DNA from 3 places in the Streptomyces sp. NPDC029041 genome. Region 2 is predicted to be linked to each of the others. Evidence: riboswitches for the same ligand, from Rfam matches in the RefSeq annotation. Region 2 holds a riboswitch; each other region holds the start of a gene.

What was found. Region 2 has a riboswitch for cyclic di-AMP ahead of AB0F04_RS15790 (transglycosylase family protein). Riboswitches for the same ligand answer to the same signal wherever they lie in the genome.
Positions count from the first base shown of each region.
Region 1: linked by a shared signal. The riboswitch ahead of AB0F04_RS18200 (M23 family metallopeptidase) and the one ahead of AB0F04_RS15790 (transglycosylase family protein) in region 2 are both predicted to bind cyclic di-AMP.
Region 3: linked by a shared signal. The riboswitch ahead of AB0F04_RS30535 (transglycosylase SLT domain-containing protein) and the one ahead of AB0F04_RS15790 (transglycosylase family protein) in region 2 are both predicted to bind cyclic di-AMP.

Region 1 is NZ_JBEZWO010000006.1:462,637-470,354, forward strand. It holds gene AB0F04_RS18185 (GNAT family N-acetyltransferase) at 1-2,408, opposite strand, end outside; gene AB0F04_RS18190 (HPr family phosphocarrier protein) at 2,588-2,869, shown strand; gene AB0F04_RS18195 (GntR family transcriptional regulator) at 3,050-3,745, opposite strand; gene AB0F04_RS18200 (M23 family metallopeptidase) at 3,958-4,746, opposite strand; cyclic di-AMP (ydaO/yuaA leader) riboswitch at 4,759-4,923, opposite strand; gene AB0F04_RS18205 (pitrilysin family protein) at 5,116-6,504, opposite strand; gene AB0F04_RS18210 (pitrilysin family protein) at 6,501-7,718, opposite strand, start outside.
Region 2 is NZ_JBEZWO010000005.1:526,483-534,200, forward strand. It holds gene AB0F04_RS15765 (serine/threonine-protein kinase) at 1-818, shown strand, start outside; gene AB0F04_RS15770 (SurA N-terminal domain-containing protein) at 961-1,611, shown strand; gene AB0F04_RS15775 (nucleoside triphosphate pyrophosphohydrolase) at 1,746-2,765, shown strand; gene AB0F04_RS15780 (cytochrome P450) at 3,211-4,509, shown strand; gene AB0F04_RS15785 (transglycosylase family protein) at 4,649-5,602, shown strand; cyclic di-AMP (ydaO/yuaA leader) riboswitch at 5,831-5,997, shown strand; gene AB0F04_RS15790 (transglycosylase family protein) at 6,002-6,688, shown strand; gene eno (phosphopyruvate hydratase) at 6,949-7,718, shown strand, end outside.
Region 3 is NZ_JBEZWO010000014.1:6,711-14,428, reverse strand. It holds gene AB0F04_RS30545 (GNAT family N-acetyltransferase) at 1-262, opposite strand, end outside; gene AB0F04_RS30540 (Cof-type HAD-IIB family hydrolase) at 455-1,303, shown strand; gene AB0F04_RS30535 (transglycosylase SLT domain-containing protein) at 1,267-2,031, opposite strand; cyclic di-AMP (ydaO/yuaA leader) riboswitch at 2,035-2,204, opposite strand; gene AB0F04_RS30530 (polyprenyl synthetase family protein) at 2,716-3,726, shown strand; gene AB0F04_RS30525 (DUF2092 domain-containing protein) at 3,981-5,243, shown strand; gene AB0F04_RS30520 (NAD(P)H-dependent oxidoreductase) at 5,344-5,925, opposite strand; gene AB0F04_RS30515 (amidase) at 6,012-7,085, opposite strand; gene AB0F04_RS30510 (DUF6668 family protein) at 7,163-7,666, opposite strand.

The DNA of each region.
Region 1 (7,718 bases), on a different contig from region 2:
GGCGCGCCGAACAGGTCGGTCAACTCGGCGTACGACCTGCGCAGTTGGTCCTCGTCCGCGAGGTCGAGACGGACGCCGCCCAGGTCGGCGCGGTGCCGCAGGTGCGGGGCGGTGGCCTTGAGCGCGACCGGGTAGCCCAGGGTGCGGGCGGCCTCGGCGGCGGCGTCGGGGGTCGGGGCGGGCAGGGCGCGATGGACCTGGACGCCGTAGTGGCCGAGGAGGTCGCAGGTCTCGTCCGTGCCGAGGGTGAGGCCCTGCCCGCGCGCGAGGAGGCCGCCGATCAGCCCGGCGGCGCCCCTCTCGTCGATGTCGTCGTACTCGGGCACCCTGCCGGGGTCGGCGGCGTCGCGTCGCCACTGCGCGTAGGTGACAGCTTGACCGAGGGCGCGGACGGCGCGCTCCGCGGCGGGGTAGGCGGGGATGAGGTGGGTGTCTTCGGGCGCCTCGGCGGCGGGGGGCTGCGTCGCGGCGGTGGGCTGCGTCGCGGCTGGGGCCGGAGTGGGGGCTTTTTGCGGTGGATTGTCCGGCCCGGCCTGTGGTGCCGTGCTCGCCGCCGCCGACAGGGCCTCCGCCAGGCCGCCGAGTTCCACATGGACCACCAGGACCGGCTTGGCCGGAGCCGCGGCCGAGGCCGAGCGCAGGGCTTGTGCGAGGGCCGCGTCCCCGACCGAGCCCTCCCCCACCGACGGTATGGCGGTGACGACGACGGCGTCGCACCGGTCGTCGCCCAGCGCGCGGGACAGGGCCGCGTGGAAGTCGGCCGCGGACGCCGCCGTGGTCAGGTCCTGCGGAGGGTGCGGCCGCAGGCCCTCGGCGAGGCACGCGTCGTAGGTGAGCAGGCCGAGCGACTCGGAGTTGCCGAGGATCGCCACCCTGGGCCCGGCCGGCAGGGGCTGGCGGGCGAGCAGCAGACCCGCGTCCACCAGCTCGGTGATGGTGTCGACGCGGATGACGCCGGCCTGCCTCAGCAGGGCCGACACGGTCGCGTGCGGGAGCCGGGTGGCCCGTACGGCGTGCCCCTGGGGGGCGGCGCCGTGCCGCGCGCCCTGGACGACGACCAGGGGCTTGGCGGCGGCGGTCCGGCGGGCGAGGCGGGTGAACTTGCGGGGGTTGCCGATGGACTCCAGGTACATGAGGACGACGTCGGTGTCGGGATCCTCGTACCAGTACTGCAGGACATCGTTGCCGGAGACGTCGGCGCGGTTGCCGGAGGAGACGAAGGTGGAGACTCCGGTCACACCCGTGACGCCGCCGCCGCGCCGGTGCAGCCGGGACAGCAGGGCGATGCCGATGGCGCCGGACTGGGCGAACAGGCCGATCCGTCCCGGGCGTGGCACCTCGGGGGCGAGGGAGGCGTTGAGCCGCACCCGGGGGGAGGTGTTGATGATGCCGAAGGCGTTCGGGCCGATGATCCGCATGCCGTACGTGCGCGCGTGCCGCACGAGGGCGCGCTGGCGTTCGCGCCCCTCGGGGCCGCTCTCGGCGTACCCGGCGGAGACCACGACCAGCCCCTGCACGCCGTGTTCGCCGCACTCGGTGACGACCTCGGGGACGTGTTCGGCCGGGACGGCGACGACGGCGAGGTCCACGGGGCCGTCGATGTCGCGCACCGAGCGGTGGGCGGGCACCCCGTCGAGCTCCTTCTGCTGCTCGGGAAGGGCCTTGTTCACGGCGTAGAGGCGGCCGGTGTACCCGGCGTCCCGGATGTTACCGAGGACACTGCGGCCCACGCCGCCGGGTGTGCGGCCGGCGCCGATGACGGCGACCGAGCCGGGGGCGAGCAGCCGCTGCACGGACCGCGCCTCGGCGCGGTGTTCCCGGGCGTACTGCACGGCCAGGGAGCGGTCGGTGGGTTCGAGGTCGAACTCCAGCCGGACGACACCGTCCTCGAAGCTGCGTTTCTGGGTGTAGCCGGCGTCCGTGAACACCTTGATCATCTTGGTGTTGGCGGGCAGCACCTCGGCGGCGAAGCGGCGGATGCCGCGCTCGCGGGCGACGGCACCGATGTGTTCGAGCAGGGCGGAGGCGACCCCGCGGCCCTGGTGGGCGTCCTGCACGAGGAAGGCGACCTCGGCCTCGTCGGCGGGTGCGGACGCGGGCGTTCCGTCCGGGCCGATCCGGTCGTAGCGTACGGTGGCGATGAACTCGCCGCCCACTGTGGCCGCGAGTCCCACCCGGTCCACAAAGTCGTGGTGCGTGAAGCGGTGGACGTCCTTGGCGGACAGGCGAGGGTACGGCGCGAAGAAGCGGTAGTACTTCGACTCGTCGGAGACCTGCTCGTAGAAGCTGACCAGGCGATCGGCGTCATCAACGGTGATGGGCCGGACGCGCGCGGTACCCCCGTCGCGCAGCACCACGTCGGCTTCCCAGTGGGCGGGATACTCGTGCCGGTCCGGCGAGGTCTGCATGGGCCCCAGAGTACGGCTAGCGCCTGACAACGGCGCGAGGCAGTCTGTGGAGGGCGTCAGTCGGGTCGAGGCCGCGACCCGACGGCACCCCCGGAGCGGAACGAGAGGACCGCTCCGGGCGGGCTTCACGATATGGGAAACTGGTCTAGACAACCCTGAACACCGAAGGGCAGCAACACATGGCTGAGCGCCGCGTCAACGTCGGCTGGGCCGAGGGCCTCCACGCCCGCCCCGCCTCCATCTTCGTCCGAGCCGCCACGGCCGCAGGCGTCCCGGTGACGATCGCCAAGGCTGACGGCAACCCCGTCAACGCGGCCTCGATGCTGGCCGTCCTGGGCCTCGGCGCCCAGGGGGGCGAGGAGATCGTCCTCGCCTCCGACGCCGAGGGCGCGGACGCCGCCCTCGACCGGCTGGCGAAGCTGGTGTCCGAGGGTCTCGAGGAACTGCCCGAGACCGTCTGATGTACCGAGCGCCCGATGCGGCGCACAGCGAAGGGCTCGTCCGAATTCACCGGGCGGGCCCTTCGCCATTCCCGGCTCATTCGGGGCGGGATTTCCCGTGTCCGGGCACAGGAATTTCCCGGTCCGGGCAGCGGAAATAAGCCCCCGCGAATTCGCCTCTCTTTGTATACGGCTGCCGTGTTAATGCCGCAGGCTCGCCGTGTTTACGGGATGTTGCGAGTTCCTCACACGGTCGGCGCGTTCCTCGGCCGAGCCGAGCCGCAGGCGGTGCGCACCGGTCGCCCGCTCGGTGTGCAGCGCCGTGACCGCCCGCGCGCGCTCGCCGTCCCCCCGCGCCACCGCGTCCACGATCGCGCCGTGCTCCGCCCAGGACTCCACCGGGCTGAGCGGCGCCTCCACGGCGTACATCCATGTGATCTTGTGGCGGAGCTGGGTGAGCATCGAGGTCAGGGCGGGGCTGCCGGAGGCCTGGGCGAGCGTCTCGTGGAACCAGGCGCCGAGGGAGCGCAGGTCGTCGCTGTTGCCGCGACGGGCCCGGTCCTGGCCGAGCCGGACCAGTCCGCGCAGGACCTTCAGATGCGCCTCGGTGCGGCGCTGGGCGGCGCGGGCCGCACCGAGCGGCTCCAGGAGCATCCGCATCTCCAGCAGGTCACCGGCCTCCTGCTCGGTGGGCTCCGCCACACACGCGCCCGCGTGCCGGCGGGTCACCACGAAGCCCTCGGCCTCCAGCGTGCGCAGCGCCTCGCGGACGGGCACCCGCGAGACGCCGTAGCGGCGGGCGAGCAGTTCCTCGGTGAGCCGGCTGCCGCGCGCATGGACTCCCGCGACGATGTCGTCCCGGATGGCGGTGCACACCGAGTGCGCGGGAATACGCATGACCGACCTCCGCTTAATCCCCGTGAAACGCCGGCGAGCGGCGCGTGATTCTGTGACTCTATTGCAATGAGCCGGAATTTCCGACGGCAGGCGGGAATCCAGGGATATTTTTTGGACAGCGGGCATCCGGGACGCATCCCGAGGGGCGTCCGGAAACACCGAAAGCCCCGGCTCGGGGAGCCGGGGCTTCGGGAAGGGCGGAGGGGTTCCGGTCAGAGGCTGACGCCGTGCGAGCGGAGGTAGGCGACCGGGTCGATGTCCGAGCCGTACTCGGGGCTCGTGCGCGCCTCGAAGTGCAGGTGCGGGCCGGTGACGTTGCCGGTCGCGCCGGACAGGCCGATCTGCTGGCCGGGGGTGACCTTCTGACCCACCGAGACGCCGATGGAGGACAGGTGGCCGTACTGGGTGTACGTGCCGTCGTTCATCTTGATCACGATGTTGTTGCCGTAGGAGCCGCCCCAGCCGGCCTCGACGACCTCGCCCATGCCGACCGCGTGGACGGAGGTGCCGGTGGCGGCGTGGAAGTCCACGCCGGTGTGGCTGCCGGAGGACCACAGGCCGCTGCTGGCCTTGTAGCCGGTGGAGACGTACGAGCCGGAGATCGGGGCCACGTAGGCGTTGAGGCGCTTGCGCTCGGCCTCGCGGGCGGCGCGCTCCTTGGCCTCGCGGGCCTTCTCGGCCTCTTCCTTGGCCTTCTCGGCCTTCTCGGCGGCCCGCTTGCGGGCGGCCTCCTCGGCCTTCCGCTTGGCGGCGGCCTCCTCGGCGGCCTGCTGCTGCGCGACGGCCTGGGCGTCGATCTGCTGGGCCACGGTGTCGCCCATGGTGACGACCGGGGTGAGGCCGGTCTGCTCGGCGCTGGGCTCGGCGGCGAAGGCCGCGGGGGCCGCCACGGTGCCGATCACGCCGGTGGTGGCGAGGGCCGCGACACCCGCCGCGCGGGCGGTGCGGCGCTGGATCCTGCTGGGACGACGGTGCTTCCCGGTGGCGCGAGTGAACGCCATGTGGTGGCTGGTCCTTTCCTTCCCTCTCGCCTACCGGGTTAGCTGACGGGTTCGGAGCAGGAAGGTCTCCTACGGACTCCCTCGCGGCATGCGCGGGCGTCCGATTCACCCCAGGGACTGCGGTGGGTCCCCGGCTCCCCTGGCTCGCGCCGTACGGGGACTCGGCGATGACTGTCCGGTGCCGCGGGCGCGGCGCACTGCCTGACGAACAGCCCGGACGACGCTAAGCGGCGCCACTTTCAATTCCCAAACGGATCCCGACTTTTGTAGCGCATCCCACAGGGCAGACAGGCAACTCCCATCCCAATTCGGGCATAAAGGGGCCCTGGTGCCTTCGAAGACATCCAGGGCCCCTCAGCACGCGTGCCGCTACTCGGCGGCGACGACGCTGACTTCGCCGATGCCGAGGGCCTCGACAGGCGCCTTGATCTGCGCCGCGTCACCTACGAGGACGGTCACCAGCCGGTCCACCGGGAAGGCGCTGACGGCCGCCGCGGTGGCCTCCACGGTGCCGGTCGCGGCGAGCTGCCGGTACAGCGCGGCCTGGTAGTCGTCGGGCAGATGCTGCTCCACCTGGTCGGCCAGCGTGCTCGCGACCGCCGCCGCCGTCTCGTACTTCAGCGGCGCGACACCGACCAGGTTCTGCACGGCGACGTCCCGCTCCGCATCGGTGAGCCCCTCGGCGGCGAGGGTGCGCAGCACCGTCCAGAGGTCCTCCAGCGCGGGGCCGGTGTTGGGCGTGTCCACGGAGCCGCTGATGGCGAGCATCGCCGCACCCGTGCCGTCGGGGGCGGACCTGAGGACCTGGCCGAACGCCCGTACGCCGTAGGTGTATCCCTTCTCTTCGCGCAGGACGCGGTCCAGGCGGGAGGTGAGGGTGCCGCCGAGGCAGTACGTGCCGAGCACCTGCGCGGGCCACACGCGGTCGTGCCGGTCCGGGCCGATCCGGCCGATCAGCAGCTGCGTCTGGACCGCGCCCGGGCGGTCCACGATGACGACCCGGCCGGTGTCGTCGGCGGTCACCGGCGGCACGGGACGAGGCTCGGCCGGGGAGCCCGTCCAGGCGCCCAGCGTGTCCCCGAGCAGGGCGTCGAGGTCGATGCCGGTGAGGTCCCCGACGACCACGGCGGTGGCCGTGGCGGGGCGGACGTGCTTCTCGTAGAAGGCGCGTACGGCCGCGGAGTCGATGGCGGCGACGGTCTCCTCGGTGCCCTGCCGGGGCCGCGACATGCGCGAGTCCGCCGGGAACAGCTGCCGGGACAGCTCCTTGGCGGCCCGGCGCGAGGGGTTGGCCAGCTCGTGCGGGATCTCGTCGAGACGGTTGGCGACCAGCCGCTCGACCTCGCTGTCGGCGAACGCGGGCGCCCTCAGGGCGTCGGCGACCAGGCCCAGCCCCTTGGCGAGCCGGGAGGCCGGAACCTCCAGGCTGAGCCGGACGCCGGGGTGGTCGGCGTGCGCGTCGAGGGTGGCGCCGGCGCGCTCCAGCTCGGCGGCGAAGTCCTCGGCGGAGTGCTTGTCGGTGCCCTCGGAGAAGGCCCGCGCCATGATCGTGGCCACACCGTCCAGGCCGGCCGGCTCGGCGTCCAGCGGGGCGTCGAGCAGCACCTCCACGGCGACGACCTGCTGGCCGGGGCGGTGGCAGCGCAGCACCGTGAGGCCGTTGTCGAGCGAGCCGCGCTCGGGGGCCGGGAAAGCCCACGGCTTGGCGTCACCCGCCTGCGGCCGGGGGTGGAAGTCCATCGTGGCGAGCTCGGTCACCGGGCCGCCTCCTCGTTCTCGTCCTGGTCGGCGGGGGCTTCGGGGGCGGTCGGCTCGTAGACGAGCACCGCGCGGTTGTCGGGCCGCAGGCGGGCCTTGGCGACCTCCTGGACCTCCTCCGGCGTGATCTCCAGCACGCGCTGCACGGCGGTCAGGGCGAGCTGCGGGTCGCCGAAGAGCACGGCGTACCGGCACAGTTCGTCGGCGCGGCCCGCGACCGTGCCGAGCCGGTCCAGCCACTCACGCTCCAACTGGGCCTGGGCGCGCTCCATCTCCTCGGCCGTGGGGCCCTCCTCGGCGAACCGGGCGAGCTCCTCGTCGATGGCGCTCTCGATGACCGGGACCTCCACGTCACCGGACGTCTTCACGTCCAGCCACCCCAGGGAGGGCGCCCCGGCGAGCCGCAGCAGGCCGAAGCCGGCCGCCACGGCCGTACGGTCGCGGCGCACGAGCCGGTTGTACAGCCGGGACGACTCGCCGCCGCCGAGGACGGTGAGGGCCAGGTCGGCCGCGTCGCACGCGCGCGTGCCGTCGTGCGGCAGCCGGTAGGCGGCCATCAGGGCACGGGCCGGGACCTCCTCCTCGACGACCTCGCGCAGCTGCTCGCCGATGGTCTCCGGCAGCGAGCCGTCGCGCGGGGCGGGCTTGCCGTCGTGACCGGGGATGGAGCCGAAGTACTTCTCGACCCAGGCCAGGGTCTGCTCCGGGTCGATGTCGCCGACCACGGAGAGCACGGCGTTGTTCGGCGCGTAGTAGGTGCGGAAGAACGCCCGCGCGTCCTCCAGGGTCGCCGCGTCCAGGTCGGCCATCGAGCCGATCGGGGTGTGGTGGTAGGGGTGGCCCTCCGGGTAGGCGAGGGCGGTCAGCTTCTCGAAGGCGGTGCCGTAGGGGACGTTGTCGTAGCGCTGGCGGCGCTCGTTCTTGACGACGTCCCGCTGGTTCTCCATCGACTCGTCGTCGAGCGCGGCCAGCAGCGAGCCCATGCGGTCGGCCTCCAGCCAGAGGGCGAGCTCCAGCTCGTGGGCGGGCATGGTCTCGAAGTAGTTGGTCCGCTCGAAGCTGGTCGTGCCGTTCAGCGAGCCGCCCGCGCCCTGGACGAGCTCGAAATGACCATTGCCCTTGACCTGGGCGGAGCCCTGGAACATCAGGTGCTCGAAAAGGTGAGCCAGGCCGGTACGCCCCTTGACTTCGTGACGTGAGCCGACGTCGTACCA
Region 2 (7,718 bases):
CCGAAGTGCCCGAGGCCCTGGAAGCCCTCGTCCTGCGCCTCCTCGCCAAGGACCCGCAGCACCGGCCCGCCTCCGCGCAGGAGGTCTACGAACAGCTGGAGCCGCTCCTGCCGGCGCACGGCACGCCCACCGGAGCCGCCCTGGATCCCACCCGCCCGTTCCTGCGCCCGCACGCCCCCTGGCCGGATCGTGCGCGCACCCCGGCGCCCCAGCCCGCGCCGCCCGCCGCACCCGTCGCCGAGACCACGGGCCTGACGGACATCGTCCGCGCCGTCGACGAGGTCAAGCGGCTCCTCGGCGAGGGCCGCATCACCCAGGCCGTCGACATCCTCGGCGCGATCCTGCCCGTGGCGGCGGAGCAGCACGGCGAGCACTCCCCGGTGGTGCGCACGTTGCGCAAGCAGTACGCGGCCACGCTCCTCGACGACGGTCAGTACCGGCGTGCGCTGCCCGAGCTGCGCCGGCTCGCGGACGAACGCGCCGCCGAGGCGGGCCAGGCCGACCCGCAAGCCCTGCGCTGCCGCTATGAAGCCGCCCAGTGTCTCGAACAGCTGGGCGAACCGGCCGCGGCGCTCGCCGAGTACCGGGCGGTGCTGCCGTACTACGAGAACCAGTACGTCGCCGCCGGCGGACCCGAGCTCGCGCACGACGTCCGGCGCCGGATCGGGCACCTCCAGCTCGCTCTCGGCGACCGCGGCGCCGCCCACGACACCCTGGCCCGGCTGCTGCACGACGTGGAGCGCACCCATGGCCACGGGCACCCGCTCGGGGCGGAGATCCGCAGGACGCTGCAGTGGCTGGGGCAGGTCCGCGGCTGACGACCGCCCCGGCTGAGGCGCGGCGGTGCCGGAAGTCCCGGTGAATCGTTGGTCGAATGGGTTGGCCAGAGCTGGACCACTGCCTACCATCGATCATCGCAAGACCTTGTGCACCGTCGCACAATCTCCTCGGGAGGTTTCCTTGCACCGCCGCCGTCGCACCGCGCTCCTCCTCACCGCCGCGATCGCCGCCGCGGCGCCCCTGCTCACCGCCTGCGGGAACGACGCGCATCCCGGCGCGGCAGCCGTGCTGGGCGGCCAGCGGATCACCGTCTCCCAGCTGGAAGAACGGGTCGGCGAGGTGCGCGCGGCCCAGCGGGCGGCCGCCCAGGACGAGGCCCAGTACCAGCAGGCCATCGCCAGAACCGGCACCCTCACCCGCGACACCCTGCACACCATGGTCCTGGACCGGGTGCTGCACCGCGCCGCCGAGAACGCCGGAGTGACCGTCTCCCGCAAGGAGGTCCAGGCGATGCGGTCCGGCCTGGAACAGCAGGCCGGCGGCGCCAAGGGGCTGGAGACGACCTGGCTCCAGCAGTACGGCGTCCCGCCGCAGCGCCTCGACGACAACCTCCGCCTGCAGCTGGAGGCCCAGAAACTCGCCGAGAAGCTGGGCACGACCACCGACCGCCCCGAGTTCTGGAAGGCCCTGTCCGACGCCTCCAAGGACCTGGACGTCGACCTCAACCCGCGCTACGGCACCTGGGACGTCCAGAAGAGCAGGCCTGCCGAGGCCAAGACGCCCTGGGTACGGGACGTGACGACGGCGCAGACGCAGCAGCAGGGGATGTAGAGCAGGACGACGGCCCACCCGGAGGACACCCGGCACCCGCCCTCCGGGCCCTGGGCCCACCCGCAGGGCACCCGCGAACCGGGGACCTGTGGACGACTTCGGGTGCCGGCGGTGGCGTGGGATAGCTTCGAACCGTGAACGCCAACAGCCCCGAAGCCACCCCGGGCCCCGAGCGGACCGCTCCCGATGCGGCCGCCGCCCCCGGCCGCATCGTCCTGCTCACCACCAGCCACCGCGTCGCCCCCGGCCTGCTCTCCTGGCCGGCCTGGCAGGCCCTGCACGAGGCCGACCAGGTGCTGTGCGCGGACGGCACGCATCCGCAGCTGCCGTATCTGCGCGAGGCCGGGATCACCGTCGCCGAGGCGTCCCCGACCGCGCAGGAGCTGCTCGACATCTGCGCCGGCGGACACACGGTGGTCGTGGTGGCGACGGGCGAGGGCGAACCGGCTCTCACGGACGGCCTGGCCCGCCTGGCCGGCTCCGGCCGTGCCGCCATGCCCGAGCTGGAGCTGCTGCCCGCCTCCTACGACCTCCCCGGCGCCCGCCTCCTCGACCTCGTCCAGGTCATGGACCGCATCCGCGCCGAGTGCCCCTGGTCCTCGCGGCAGACCCACGAGGGCCTGGCGAAGTACGGCATCGAGGAGGCCTACGAGCTCGTCGAGGCGATCGAGGAGGGCGACCGTGACGAACTGCGCGAGGAGCTCGGCGACGTCCTTCTCCAGGTCGTCTTCCACGCCCGCATCGCCGAGGAGGGGCGGCCGGAGGACGGGTCGGAACCCTTCTCCATCGACGACGTGGCCGGCGGCATCGTCGCCAAGCTGATCCACCGCCATCCGCATGTCTTCGGCGACGCGACGGCCGGCACGCCCGAGGAGGTCAGGGAGCACTGGCTGCGCACGAAGGCGGTCGAGAAGCAGCGCACCTCGATCACCGAGGGCATCCCGCTCGGCCAGCCCGGCCTGGCCCTCGCCGCCAAGCTGGCCTCCCGCGTCCGCACAGCGCACCTGGAGATACCGCTCCCGCCCGGCGAGGGCATCGGCTACGAGCTGCTGGCCCTGGCCGTGCGGGCCGAGTCGGAGGGCGTCGACCCGGAGGCGGCCCTCAGGGCGGCGGCCCGCGCGTACCGGGATGCGATCAGGGACGCCGAGGGCTGAGCGACCCGGGGGCGGGGAAGGGCACGAAAGCCGCACAACCGAGCAGCCGAGGGCGGACGGGACGGCGGCAGCCGCTCAGCTGAGCGTGAGGGTGGACGGAGGCGGCGGCAGCCGCTCGGCCGGGCGTGAGGGTGGACGGAGGCGGCGGCAGCCGCTCAGCCAGGCCCGTGGATGAGGGCAGGCTGCGGCAGCCGCTCAGCCGGGCCCGTGGATGAGGGCAGGTTGCGGCAGCCGCTCGGCCGGGCCTGTGGATGAGGACAGGCTGCGGCAGCCGCTCAGCCGGGTCCGTGGATGAGGGCAGGTCGCGGCAGCCGCTCGGCCGGGCCCGTGGATGAGGGCAGGCCGCAGCAGCCGCTCGGCCGTGGCGGTCGCGCAACAGACCGCGGGCCCCGCCCCGCGCCGTGACGGTGGCGGGCCGCTGCCGGAAGCCGGATACGGTCGAGGAGTGACCGACCAGCCCCAGCCCAGCCCTGCCGCGACCGCTCCCGATCTCTTCACCTGGGAGTTCGCGAGCGACCCCTACCCCGCCTACGCCTGGCTCCGCGAGCACAGCCCCGTCCACAAGACGCGACTGCCGAGCGGTGTGGAGGCCTGGCTGGTCACGCGGTACGCCGACGCCAAGCAGACGCTCGCCGACAACCGGCTCTCCAAGAACCCGGCGCATCACGACGAACCAGCGCACGCCAAGGGGAAGACGGGCATCCCCGGCGAGCGCAAGGCCGAGCTGATGACGCATCTGCTGAACATCGACCCGCCGGACCACACCCGGCTGCGGCGGCTGGTGTCCAAGGCGTTCACACCCCGCCGGGTCGCCGAGTTCGCGCCGCGGGTGCAGGAGCTCACCGACACGCTGATCGACGGCTTCGCGGCGGAGGGATCCGCCGACCTGATCCACGAGTTCGCCTTCCCGCTCCCCATCTACGCCATCTGCGATCTGCTCGGCGTCCCGCCCGAGGACCAGGACGACTTCCGTGACTGGGCGGGCATGATGATCCGTCACCAGGGCGGGCCGAGAGGCGGTGTGGCGCGGTCGGTGAAGAAGATGCGCGGCTACCTGGCCGACCTCATCCACCGCAAGCGCGAGGCGCTGCCCGCCGAGCCCGCCCCCGGCGAGGACCTCATCTCCGGTCTGATCCGCGCCTCGGACCACGGGGAGCACCTCACCGAGAACGAGGCGGCGGCCATGGCCTTCATCCTGCTGTTCGCCGGTTTCGAGACAACCGTCAACCTGATCGGAAACGGCACCTACGCCCTGCTCACCCACCCCGGACAGCGGTCCCGGCTCCAGGCGTCCCTCGCCGCCGGGGAGCGCGGCCTGCTGGAGACCGGCGTCGAGGAACTCCTCCGCTACGACGGCCCCGTCGAACTCGCCACCTGGCGTTTCGCCACGCAGTCCCTCACCCTCGGCGGGCAGCGCATCGAGGCGGGCGACCCCGTCCTCGTCGTGCTCGCCGCCGCGGACCGGGACCCGGAGCGGTTCGCCGATCCGGACGTACTGGATCTCTCACGCGGCGACAACCAGCACCTCGGATACGGCCACGGCATCCACTACTGCCTCGGCGCCCCGCTCGCCCGCCTGGAGGGCCAGACCGCGCTCGCCACTCTCCTCACCCGCCTTCCGGACCTCCGGCTCGCCGCCGATCCGGCCGAGCTGCGCTGGCGCGGCGGCCTCATCATGCGCGGGCTGCGCACGCTGCCGGTGGAGTTCGCACCGGCAGCACCGGCAGCACCGACTGGCAGGTGACGAAACATCAGGCCTGTGATCTTCACGTGATCTGCGCGGCATGAACTTGTGACAAGTGATCGTCTGCCGATACGTTCACCCATCAACGCGGAGGGATGCACGCCGCGTCGGTCACTGCTGTCGCGTGAAAGGTCTCCGTATGCTCTCCGGGAACGGTCGGCACCGTCGCCCCCGCCAGGCTCCGGCTCTCCTCGTCGCGGCCGGAGTCACCGGCTCCGCCATCGCGATCCCGCTCCTCGGGGCCTCCGGTGCCAGTGCTGCCGACGGCACGACCTGGGACCGGGTCGCGGACTGCGAGACCGGCGGCGCATGGAGCGAGAACAGCGGCAACGGCTACTACGGCGGCCTGCAGTTGTCCCAGGAGGACTGGGAGAGTCACGGCGGTCTGGACTACGCCGCGAGCCCCGACCTGGCCAGCCGCTCCCAGCAGATAGCCGTGGCCGAGAGAATCCTCGCCGACGAGGGAGTCGGCGCGTGGCGCACCTGTGGACTGCTCTCCGGCCTCGAGCAGGGCAAGGGGTCCGGCTCCGGTTCGTCCGACGCGTCCGACTCGTCCGGCGAGGTGGACTCGCCCGGCCTGCTCGACTCGCTCGGCTCGTCCCCTTCGGACACTTCCTCGCCCTCTCCTGACGCGTCGTCCACCTCGAAGGATGAAAGCGTCAAGCCGGACAAGTCGACCGAATCCCCCGACTCGTCGCGGGAGCGGCGGTCCGACGGCTCCTCCCCGGACGCCTCCAAGAGCGACAAGGCCGACAACGCCCGGCAGGGTGACGGCTCCTCGCGACCGGCCGACAGCGGCTCCGGCCGTCATCGCGGCCCCAGTGCCGACGAAACCGGCGACCCCGACGGCGCCGGTGCGGAGAAGTCCACGGGGCGTCACTCCGCGCCCGCCGAAGAGAGTTCCGGCGATACGTCCGAAGGTGCCTACATCGTGGGTATCGGCGACAGCCTCTGGTCCATCGCCGACGCCCTTCGTGTCGACGGGGGGTGGCACGCGCTCTACGAGGGCAACGAGAAGGAGGTCGGAGCCGACCCGGACCTCATCCTCCCCGGTCAGGCGCTCACGGTCGAGGGCGAAGCGGACGAGAAGTAGCCGTTCGGACAGTACGGAAACGGCAACCGAAGTCGCCCCGAAACCGGGTGAGTTCACGTCATGTTTCGCGGCTGATGTCCCGTTTTGGGCCCGTGAGAGATAGATCTCAGAAGCCTTGATCGTCTTTGAAATTCCGCGGATCTCGTGTCTACGGTCGAGACCGCTCGCCACCGCGAGCCCCGGCTGCCGCAACGCCGAATCCTGCCAGCGGCCGCACGGGAACAGTCGTCGCGTCAAGCGCCGTAGGCAGGAGCGGGGGACCCAAGGTAGGTGCCCGACCGGCCGGTTGTGCCGGAAGGGCTTGGGGTGAAGCCGCGTCCCGTCAGGGACGTGGCCGGGCAACTCAACCGGCCCGAACCCGACAGCTCACCTCGCAGGCGTCGGTGAGGGGATCCATCCATGCTGTTTTCCGGCAAGGGCACGCACCGCCGTCCGTCCAAGGCCACCCGGGCCATCGCCATCGCCGGTGTCACCGGCGCCGCCGTCGCCGCCCCGCTGATGGCGGCCGGCAACGCGTCCGCCGCCACCACCTCCGAGTGGGACGCGGTCGCCCAGTGCGAGTCCGGCGGCAACTGGTCCATCAACACCGGCAACGGCTACTACGGCGGTCTGCAGTTCTCCGCCTCCACCTGGTCCGGCTACGGCGGCACCCAGTACGCCTCCACCGCCGACCAGGCCACCAAGGCCCAGCAGATCGAGATTGCCGAGAAGGTCCTGGCGAGCCAGGGCAAGGGCGCCTGGCCGGTCTGCGGCAAGGGCCTGTCGGGTGCCTCCACCGGGGGCGGCTCCTCGAGCGACTCCGGCAGCTCCTCGCAGCAGCAGAGCACCGAGACCCGCGAGACCCAGCAGCAGCCGGCCTCCCGCTCGGACGAGCGCCCGGCGGCCAAGAAGACCGTCACCACCCCGACCGGCAAGAAGGTCAAGAAGGGCGACGGCGAGTACAAGGTCGTCAAGGGTGACACCCTCGGCTCGATCGCCGCGGACAAGAAGGTCAAGGGCGGCTGGGAGAAGCTGTTCGAGCTGAACAAGGACATCGTCGAGGACGCCGACCTCATCTACCCGGGCCAGCAGCTGCACCTGAAGTAAGCAGCGGCCCACCCGGACCCTCCCGGGTCCACCCGCTCCCCGCCCCGGTGCGTCATCCCCCGTACGCACCGGGGCGGGGTTTTTTCGGCAACCGTCTTTGTTCCGTTCGGAAACAATTTACGCTCGGTTCTGTCCATGGGGTGGGCGACCCGGTGGCCGATCGCCCCGAGCCGGTTAGGCTCATGTCGCGAGCCACCGGGCCCGCACCTCGCCGGGTCCGCGCGACCCGCGTACCGCGTCACATGAAGAAGGAGATGCTCGTGCCGTCCATCGACGTCGTCGTAGCCCGGGAAATCCTGGACTCCCGAGGCAACCCCACGGTCGAGGTCGAGGTCGGCCTCGACGACGGCAGCACCGGTCGTGCCGCCGTCCCGTCCGGCGCCTCCACGGGCGCCTTCGAGGCCATCGAGCTCCGCGACGGCGACTCGAACCGCTACCTCGGCAAGGGCGTGGAGAAGGCCGTCCTCGCCGTCATCGAGCAGATCGGCCCGGAGCTGGTCGGCTATGACGCCACCGAGCAGCGCCTGATCGACCAGGCCATGTTCGACCTGGACGCCACCGACAACAAGGGCTCCCTCGGCGCCAACGCCATCCTCGGCGTCTCGCTCGCCGTCGCCCACGCCGCCTCCGAGGCCAGCGACCTCCCCCTCTTCCGCTACCTGGGCGGCCCCAACGCGCACCTGCTGCCGGTGCCGATGATGAACATCCTGAACGGCGGCTCGCACGCCGACTCCAACGTGGACATCCAGGAGTTCATGATCGCCCCGATCGGCGCGGAGTCGTTCTCCGAGGCCCTGCGCTGGGGCGCCGAGGTCTACCACACGCTGAAGAAGGTCCTGAAGAGCAAGGGCCTGGCCACCGGCCTCGGCGACGAGGGCGGCTTCGCCCCGAACCTCGGCTCCAACCGCGAGGCCCTCGACCTCATCCTCGAGGCCGTCAAGGAAGCCGGCTACACCCCGGGCGAGCAGATCGCCCTGGCCCTCGACGTCGCCGCCTCCGAGTTCTACAAGGACGGCTCCTACACCTTCGA
Region 3 (7,718 bases), on a different contig from region 2:
CCGGCCGCAGGATCGCGCCCTGCGCGTCCGAGACGCCGAGCCCGATCGCCCGGCCCTGCCCCAACGGGCCCCGCTCAAAAGGCAGGAAGCCGGACGGCTCCCGCCCTTCGTACACCACCGCGATCCGGGCCCCCGGCCTGAACAAGCCGACGGCTTCGGTGAACTCCGGTTCCATGAAAGGGTTGCGCGGCGCCTCCGAGGCGGCGCGCAGCGCACGCCAGCGCTCCCTGTCCCCTTCGCCGAGCTCCCCGGGCCCAGCCACGCGAATGCGCCCACTGCTCAACCCGACCCCCCGATCAAGTCCCCCCTGGACACTTGGAAGGTACCGCTCTATGCGGCCCCACGGGTAGGTAGCGGAGCATGTTGTTGCCAACCGGTGCAGAGGCCTTCAACCGGGCAATCGGCGCCCACCGTCCGATGAAACGAAGGGGCGCGTTGTCCGTATTCTCTGATCATGGCCGCACCCCTCGCATATTCGCTCATCGCCACCGATCTGGACGGGACGCTGCTGCGCGGCGACGACACCCTGTCCGACCGGGTTCTCGCCGCGCTCGCGCGGGTGGCGGACGCCGGTGCCCAGCACCTCGTGGTGACGGGCCGGCCGGCGCCGAGAGTGCGGCCGCTCCTGGACGACCTCGGCTGCACGGGGCTCGCGGTGTGCGGGCAGGGCGCGCAGGTGTACGACGCCGGCGCGGACCGGCTGCTGTGGTCCATCACCCTGGACCGGGAGCTGGCGGAGACCGCCCTGGGCAAGATCGAGGCCGAGGTGGGGCAGGTCTACGCGGCCGTGGACCAGGACGGGGTGGAGGGGCTCACGCTGATCGAGCCGGGGTATCTGATGCCGCACCCGACGCTGCCCGCGGTCCGGGTCGAGCGGCGCGAGCAGCTGTGGGGCGAGCCCATCAGCAAGGTGCTGCTGCGCCACCCCTACCTGACGGACGACGAGTTGGCGGCGACGGCCCGCTCGGTGGTCGGCTCGCTGGCGACGGTGACGATGTCGGGGCCCGGCACGGTCGAGCTCCAGCCGTGCGGGATCACCAAGGCGACGGGGCTGGCGCTGGCCGCCGAGCATCTGGGGCTGCGGCCGGCGGACACCATCGCCTTCGGCGACATGCCCAACGACATCCCGATGTTCGACTGGGCCGGTCACGGTGTCGCGATGGCCAACGCCCACCCCGAGCTGAAGGCCGTGGCCGACGAGGTCACCCTGTCGAACGAGGACGACGGCATCGCCGTCGTCCTCGAGCGACTGCTGGACGGGGCGGATCAGTACGGGCCGTTGACGTTGTCGATCGAGCCGTAGCGGGCCGCCGCGTAGTTGCAGGCCGCCGTGATGTTGGCGACCGGGTCGTACGGGTCCCACGACGTGCCGTCCACGTGGTAGGCCTGGAAGGTCGGGTCGATGGTCTGGAGCAGGCCCTTGGACGGCGTGCCCGCGGCGGCGTTGGAGTCCCAGTTGTTGATCGCCTGGGGGTTGCCGGACGACTCGCGCATGATGTTGCGGTAGATGCCGTCGTAGGACCCGGGGATCCCCTTCTGCGCCATGATGTCCAGCGCCTCGCGGATCCACCCGTCGAGGTTGTTCGCGTAGGTCTTCGCGGATGCCTGCGTGGCCTGGGCGACACCGCCGGCGGGCTTGGCGGGGGCGGACGACTTGGTCGCCGTCTTCTTCGGGGCGAGCGACTTGGTGGTCTTCACCTTGAGCTTCAGACCCGGGTGGATCAGCTTCGGGTTGTCGCCGACGGCGGCGCGGTTGTCCTTGTAGAGCTGCTTCCAGCCGCCCCGGACGTCGTACCGGTCCGCGATGCGGGCGAGCGAGTCGCCCTTGGTCACGGTGTACGTGAGGGACTTGGCGGGCTGGGCCGCCTGCTTCACGGACTGCGCGGCGGGGGCGCTCTGGGGCTCGGCGGCGCTCGCGTGCGTGGCCCCGAGGAGCGGAAGGGTCAGTGCGGCTCCACCGGTGCCGACGGCGACGATGCCTCGGGTCAGCGGGTTGGTTCTGGGGCGACGGTGCTTGCCTCGTCCGGCCATGGCGATGTTCCTCTCCGGCGCCTGCGAGGTGAGCTGTCGGGTTCGGGCCGGGAGGTGCCCGGCCGCCTACGGCACCGTGTGCCGTACGCGGCTTCACCCCGAGCCGTGCCGCTGTGCGGACCGGCGACTTACCTGGGTCCCCCGCTCCTGCCACGCGTGAGTGAGTTCGGTTCCTGTGGGGAGTCCGGGCGGCGGCAGGATTAGGCGTCCGCCGGACAGGGCCGGAACGTATGCGAGAGCACATGTCGGGAACAAGCACCTCAGTCACATATCGCGCGGTTGACCTTGGTCGGGGGCGTTTGGGCGACTTGATCCTTTGCGAGAGCCAAGGCTCAACTGGCTTTCACGGGAAGGCGGTAGGGGCTGGTGTGGGCACGGGGCGGAAAAGGGGAAGTAGTGATTCAACTCACTGATCACGAGCCCGTGGGGCAATTTCCGCCAAGGGGAATTCCACGACTCAACACGGCAAATCGTGCATAACTCGCTACCCTCGGGTAAGTCGATAAATATCTGTTCTTATAGGTTGATCGAAAACATAGCGGTCGTGATCGGATACCACCCGGCCTGTAACCACGGGCGCTGGCGGTGATCGAAACGTGACCGGATACGCTGACTCGAGTGAGGGCAGCGACCTATCGACAATCCGCGTAATCACCGGCAGACACAGCAGACAGGAGACCCCTCGTGACCGACGTCGGGCCGTTCGGGCTGAGCGTGCGGGACCAGGCTCTGGAAGCCGACGTCCAGGCCGGATTGACGGCTGTCGAGGAAGGCTTGCTCGAGGCCACCAAGAGTGAGGTGCCCTTCATCACGGAGGCCGCCCAGCACCTGGTGCGAGCCGGCGGCAAGCGGTTCCGCCCGCTGCTCGTGATGCTCTCCGCCCGGTTCGGTGACCGCCACGCGCCCGGGATCGTCCCGTCGGCGGTCGTCGTGGAGCTGACCCACCTCGCCACGCTCTACCACGACGACGTCATGGACGAGGCCGCCGTGCGCCGCGGCGTCCCGAGTGCGAACACCCGCTGGGGCAACTCCGTCGCCGTCCTCACCGGCGACTTCCTCTTCGCCCGCGCCTCGCACATCCTGGCCGACCTCGGCCCGGAGGCCGTCCGGGTGCAGGCCGAGGCGTTCGAGCGCCTGGTGACCGGCCAGATCCTGGAGACGGCCGGACCGCAGGACGGCCGGGACCCCGTCGAGCACTACCTGGACGTGCTGGGCGGCAAGACCGGTTCGCTCATCGCGGTGTCGTGCCGGTTCGGCGCGATGATGTCCGGCGCCGACGAGACCGTCGTGGACGTGCTGACCCAGTACGGCGAGCGGCTCGGCGTCGCCTTCCAGCTCGCGGACGACGTCCTCGACATCGCCTCCGACTCGCACGAGTCCGGCAAGACTCCCGGTACCGACCTGCGCGAGGGCATCCCCACCCTGCCGGTGCTCCGGCTGCGTGAGCGCGCGGCCCGGCTCGGGCTCGCCGAGGACATCGCCCTGTGCGAGCTGCTCGACTCCGACCTCACCGACGACGGCCGGCACAGCGAGGCCCTGCGCCTGCTGCGCGCCCACCCGGCCCTGGAGCAGGCCCGGCGGGACACCGTCCGCTACGCCCAGGACGCCCGTTCGGCGCTGGCGCCGCTGCCCGAGTGCACCGCGAAGACGGCGCTCCAGGAGCTGTGCGACGCGGTGGTGCACCGGGCCGGCTAGCCCGCCCTCCCCGGCCACCCGGACCTCCCAGGTCCCGACGACCCCTACGGGTCGGGGGACAAGCCGCCCTCCCGTGTCATACCCCAGCAGTACGCGGAGTTGATTCCGGGGTCTGACGCAACTCCCCGGCCGATTTGGTCAGATGGGGACCACGGAAAACACCACTCCTCACCTGTTCGGGTGAGAATGGCGGCTCAGGGACGAGTGCGTGGACGACACGGACAGCCGCCGCCGACCACGGAGGTAGGGCACACATGGCACCGTACGCATCCGACGACAGCACGACCGCCGGAGAGGTCGACGAGCAGCGCTCCGGGCAGCGCAAGGCCGCGCGGTACATCGTCCCGGTCGCGGTGGTGGGGGTGGCCGCCGCGACGATCGGGCTGGTCCCCGCGCTCGCCAGCTCCGGTGACCCCGACCTCCCGAAGATCACCGCCCAGCAGCTCATCGAGAAGATCGCGAAGTCGGACGTCCAGCAGCTGTCCGGCACGGTGAAGATCAGCACGGACCTCGGCCTGCCGGACCTCGGCGGCCTGGAGTCGGGCCTGCTGTCCGGCGCGGCGGGCAAGGGCGAGGGCGGCTCCTCCGCCGATCCGTCGGCCAGGCTCACCGAACTGGCCTCCGGCACGCACACGCTGCGTGTCGCCGCCGACGGCCCGGACAAGCAGAAGCTGTCGCTGGTGGAGAACGCCGCCGAGTACAGCCTCATCCACAACGGCAAGGACGTCTGGGGCTACGACAGCAAGGCCGGCGAGGTGTACCACGGCACCGCCGCCGAGAGCCCGGAGCGCGGCAAGGACCAGCAGCCGCCGGCCACACCGAAGGACTTCGCCGAGGAGGCCCTGAAGGCGGTCGACGACACGACGTCCGTGACCGTGGACGGCACCGCTCAGGTCGCCGGCCGGGACGCCTACAAGCTCGTCGTGAAGCCGAAGCAGTCCGGCTCGACGGTCGGCGCGATCACCGTCGCCGTGGACGCGAAGACCGGCATGCCGCTGAAGTTCACGCTCACCCCGGCGAGCGGCGGCGCGGCCGTCGTCGACGCCGGCTTCACGAAGGTCAGTTTCGCCGCGCCGGCCGCGTCGACCTTCGACTTCACGCCGCCCAAGGGCGCGAAGGTCACCGAGGAGAAGGACGCCGGCAAGGCCGCGGGCGGGACTCCGCGCAAGGCCCCGGGCCTGCCCTTCGACCTGGGTGAGGCGCCGGGCCACGCCCCCGGGGCCGGGAAGGACGCCGGCCGTGGCGTCGGCGGTCATGACGGCATGAAGACCATCGGCGAGGGCTGGACCGCCATAGCCACGTTCGACACCGGCGGCGAGGGTGTGCCCTCCGGCAAGTCCGGCGGGGCGTTCGGCGGCTTCATCGACTCGCTCGGCGACAAGGTCCACGGCACGTTCGGCTCGGGCACGGTCTTCTCCACCCGCCTGGTCAACGCCCTCGTCACCGACGACGGCAAGGTCTACGCGGGCCTGGTCACCAAGGACGCGCTCGTGAAGGCGGCCGACGCCGGCAAGTGAGCCCCGTGGCCCCGCGGGACGTCGAGAGGACCGCTCCTCGGCGGTCCGCGGGGCGCCGACGGGGGCGTGCTTCACGGCGAAGGGCACCACCGCGCAGCGCTCAGTCCTCGTACAGGAACCTGGCCAGGGGCGCCTCCTGCGCGAAGAAGGTCTTGGCCCGGGTGAGGGCCGCGTCGTCGTTCAGCACGTCACCGGGCTTGCTGCCGTTGCCCAGCAGCACACCGCCGAAGCGCATCCCCATGTACGCCGCCGAGTTGTGGAGCGTCCCGACGAGCGGGTCGGCGACCACTTCCTGTGTGTGCGCGAGGGCGGTCACGCCCCACAGGGTGCGGCCGGCCAGGGTCGCCTTGAAGTCGAGGCCGGGGGTGCGCAGCCAGCCCGACCAGTAGTCCAGGTAGCGCTTGGTCTGCGCGGAGACCGAGTACCAGTACAGCGGCGAGACGATCACGATGTCCGTCGCCGCGAGCGTGGCGTCGAGCAGCCGGGCCACGTCGCCCTCGGTCGGGCGGACGTGGTCGCTGTCGTGCCGCAGGTCCTCGAAGTCCGGCACCGTAACGGCGGAGAGGTCGATCCACTCCTGCTCGACGTCCGGCGGCAGTTGCTCGGCGGCCCGGCGGGCCAGCAGCTCGGAGTTGCCCTCGGCGCGAGCGCTGCCCAGGACGAAAAGGAAACGGCGGGTCATGGGGTGCCCCTCTGGAAACTCGGCGTACGTCAATTACGTGCGTGTGCATCATATGCGTACGCAAGTACTTGCGCCAGGGGTGCCCGTCAGCTCCGGTCCGCCCTCCGTGCCACGGCCAGCAGCAGCGCCTCCCGCCCGTGCGGCGCCACCAGCTGGAGTCCGGCCGGGCAGCCGTCGCGGCCGAACCCCGCGGGCAGACTCAGCGCAGGGTGCCCACTGAGATTGAACGCCCAGGTGAGGGAGGTGGAGTAGCGATCCCCGGGCCCCTCGTGGCCATGCGGGGCGGTGGGTGCCGTCGGGGTCAGCAACAGCTCGGCCTCACCGAGGATTCCGGCGAGCCGCAGGTCGTTCTGCGCCCGGACGTGCTCGGCCCCGGCCGGATCGGCACCGGGAGTGCGCAGGGCGAGCCAGGCCGGCCCGGGGTCCGCCAGCCGCACCGGTCTCCGCGGCCGTACGAGCCGGACGACCCCGGCCGCCTCGAGCCGTTCCACCTCGGCCCGCGCCAGCGCCACGGGCTCCGGATCGGGTCCGGCGAACCCGAGGTCGGGCGACCAGACGGCGGTGACGGGGCGGGGCGCTTCGGCCGGCTCCGGCTCCTCGGCCATCACCGTCCACCACAGCCCGGCGTCCGCCGCCGAGCGGGCGAGCACCCCCGGTACGGCGAGCCCCGTACGGTCGGGCGACGGCAGCCGCCCCCTCGTGGTCTTCAGGCCGACCACCCCGCACCACGCCGCCGGGATCCGCACCGACCCGGCTCCGTCGCCGCCCGTCGCCAGCGGCACCAGTCCGGCCGCCACGGCCGCCGCGGCCCCGGCCGAAGAGCCGCCCGGCGTACGGTCGGCCCGCCACGGATTGACGGTCCGGCCCCGGGCCCCGAGCCCCCACGTCTGCCAGGGCGTCCCCGGCCCGGGCACGGAGGTGGCTCCCACGGCCACACCACCGGCCGCGAGCAGCGGACCCGCCGCCTGCAGCCCGCCGCGCCCCTTCACCGCGATCGGCACACCCGCCAGCGGCAGGGACGGGCCGGCGCCCCGCCGGTCGAGCCGCGTGTCCAGCTCACCCGCCCGCCGCAGTGCCTCCTCACCCCACACCTCGACGAACGCGCACAGGTGCGGATCGGCCCGCTCGATCCGGTCCAGGGCCGCCGCGACCACGTCCATCGCACGCAGCTCCCGGGCCCGAACGCCCGCCGCGATCTCCCCGGCCGACAGCGGCACGGCCGTCAGCGGTACGGCCGTCAGCGTGCCGCCCCCGTCAGCCGGGCCAGGGCCGCCGTCTCGCGTGGCGGGCGGCCCGGCTCGCCGAGCCGCCAGGACGCCACCCACGGCACGCGGTACACGTCGATGACCGACTCCAGCGACCTGACCCGCTGGGCGAGCGGGCGCGGCAGCCGCCCCGGGGCGTCCGCCACGAGCACGACGGCGTCCAGATCGAGCCCCGGCGGGGCCTGGCCGCGCCGGAAGAGCTCCACCACCCCGGCGACCGTGTCGAGCCCCGCCGCGTGGGTGCGCGCCACCAGCAGCACCGACGGGGGATCGCCGGGGCCGGGCCAGGACCGTCCGCTGTCATGGCCGCCGTAGACCGCGGCGAGGGTGGAGACGCCCGCGCCGCCGTGGGTGCCGACCCAGGAGAAACACCGTGCCGCGGCATGGGCGTGCGCGGGCTCCGGCGGGCCCGGCTCCGGAGTGGTCACCGGACCGCGCAGCCAGATCTCCGGCCCTTGTCGCATGCCTGTGTGCATGCCCCTCTCCTCCCTCGTGCGCCCGGTTCTCATACCCGCCCCGACGGCCGCG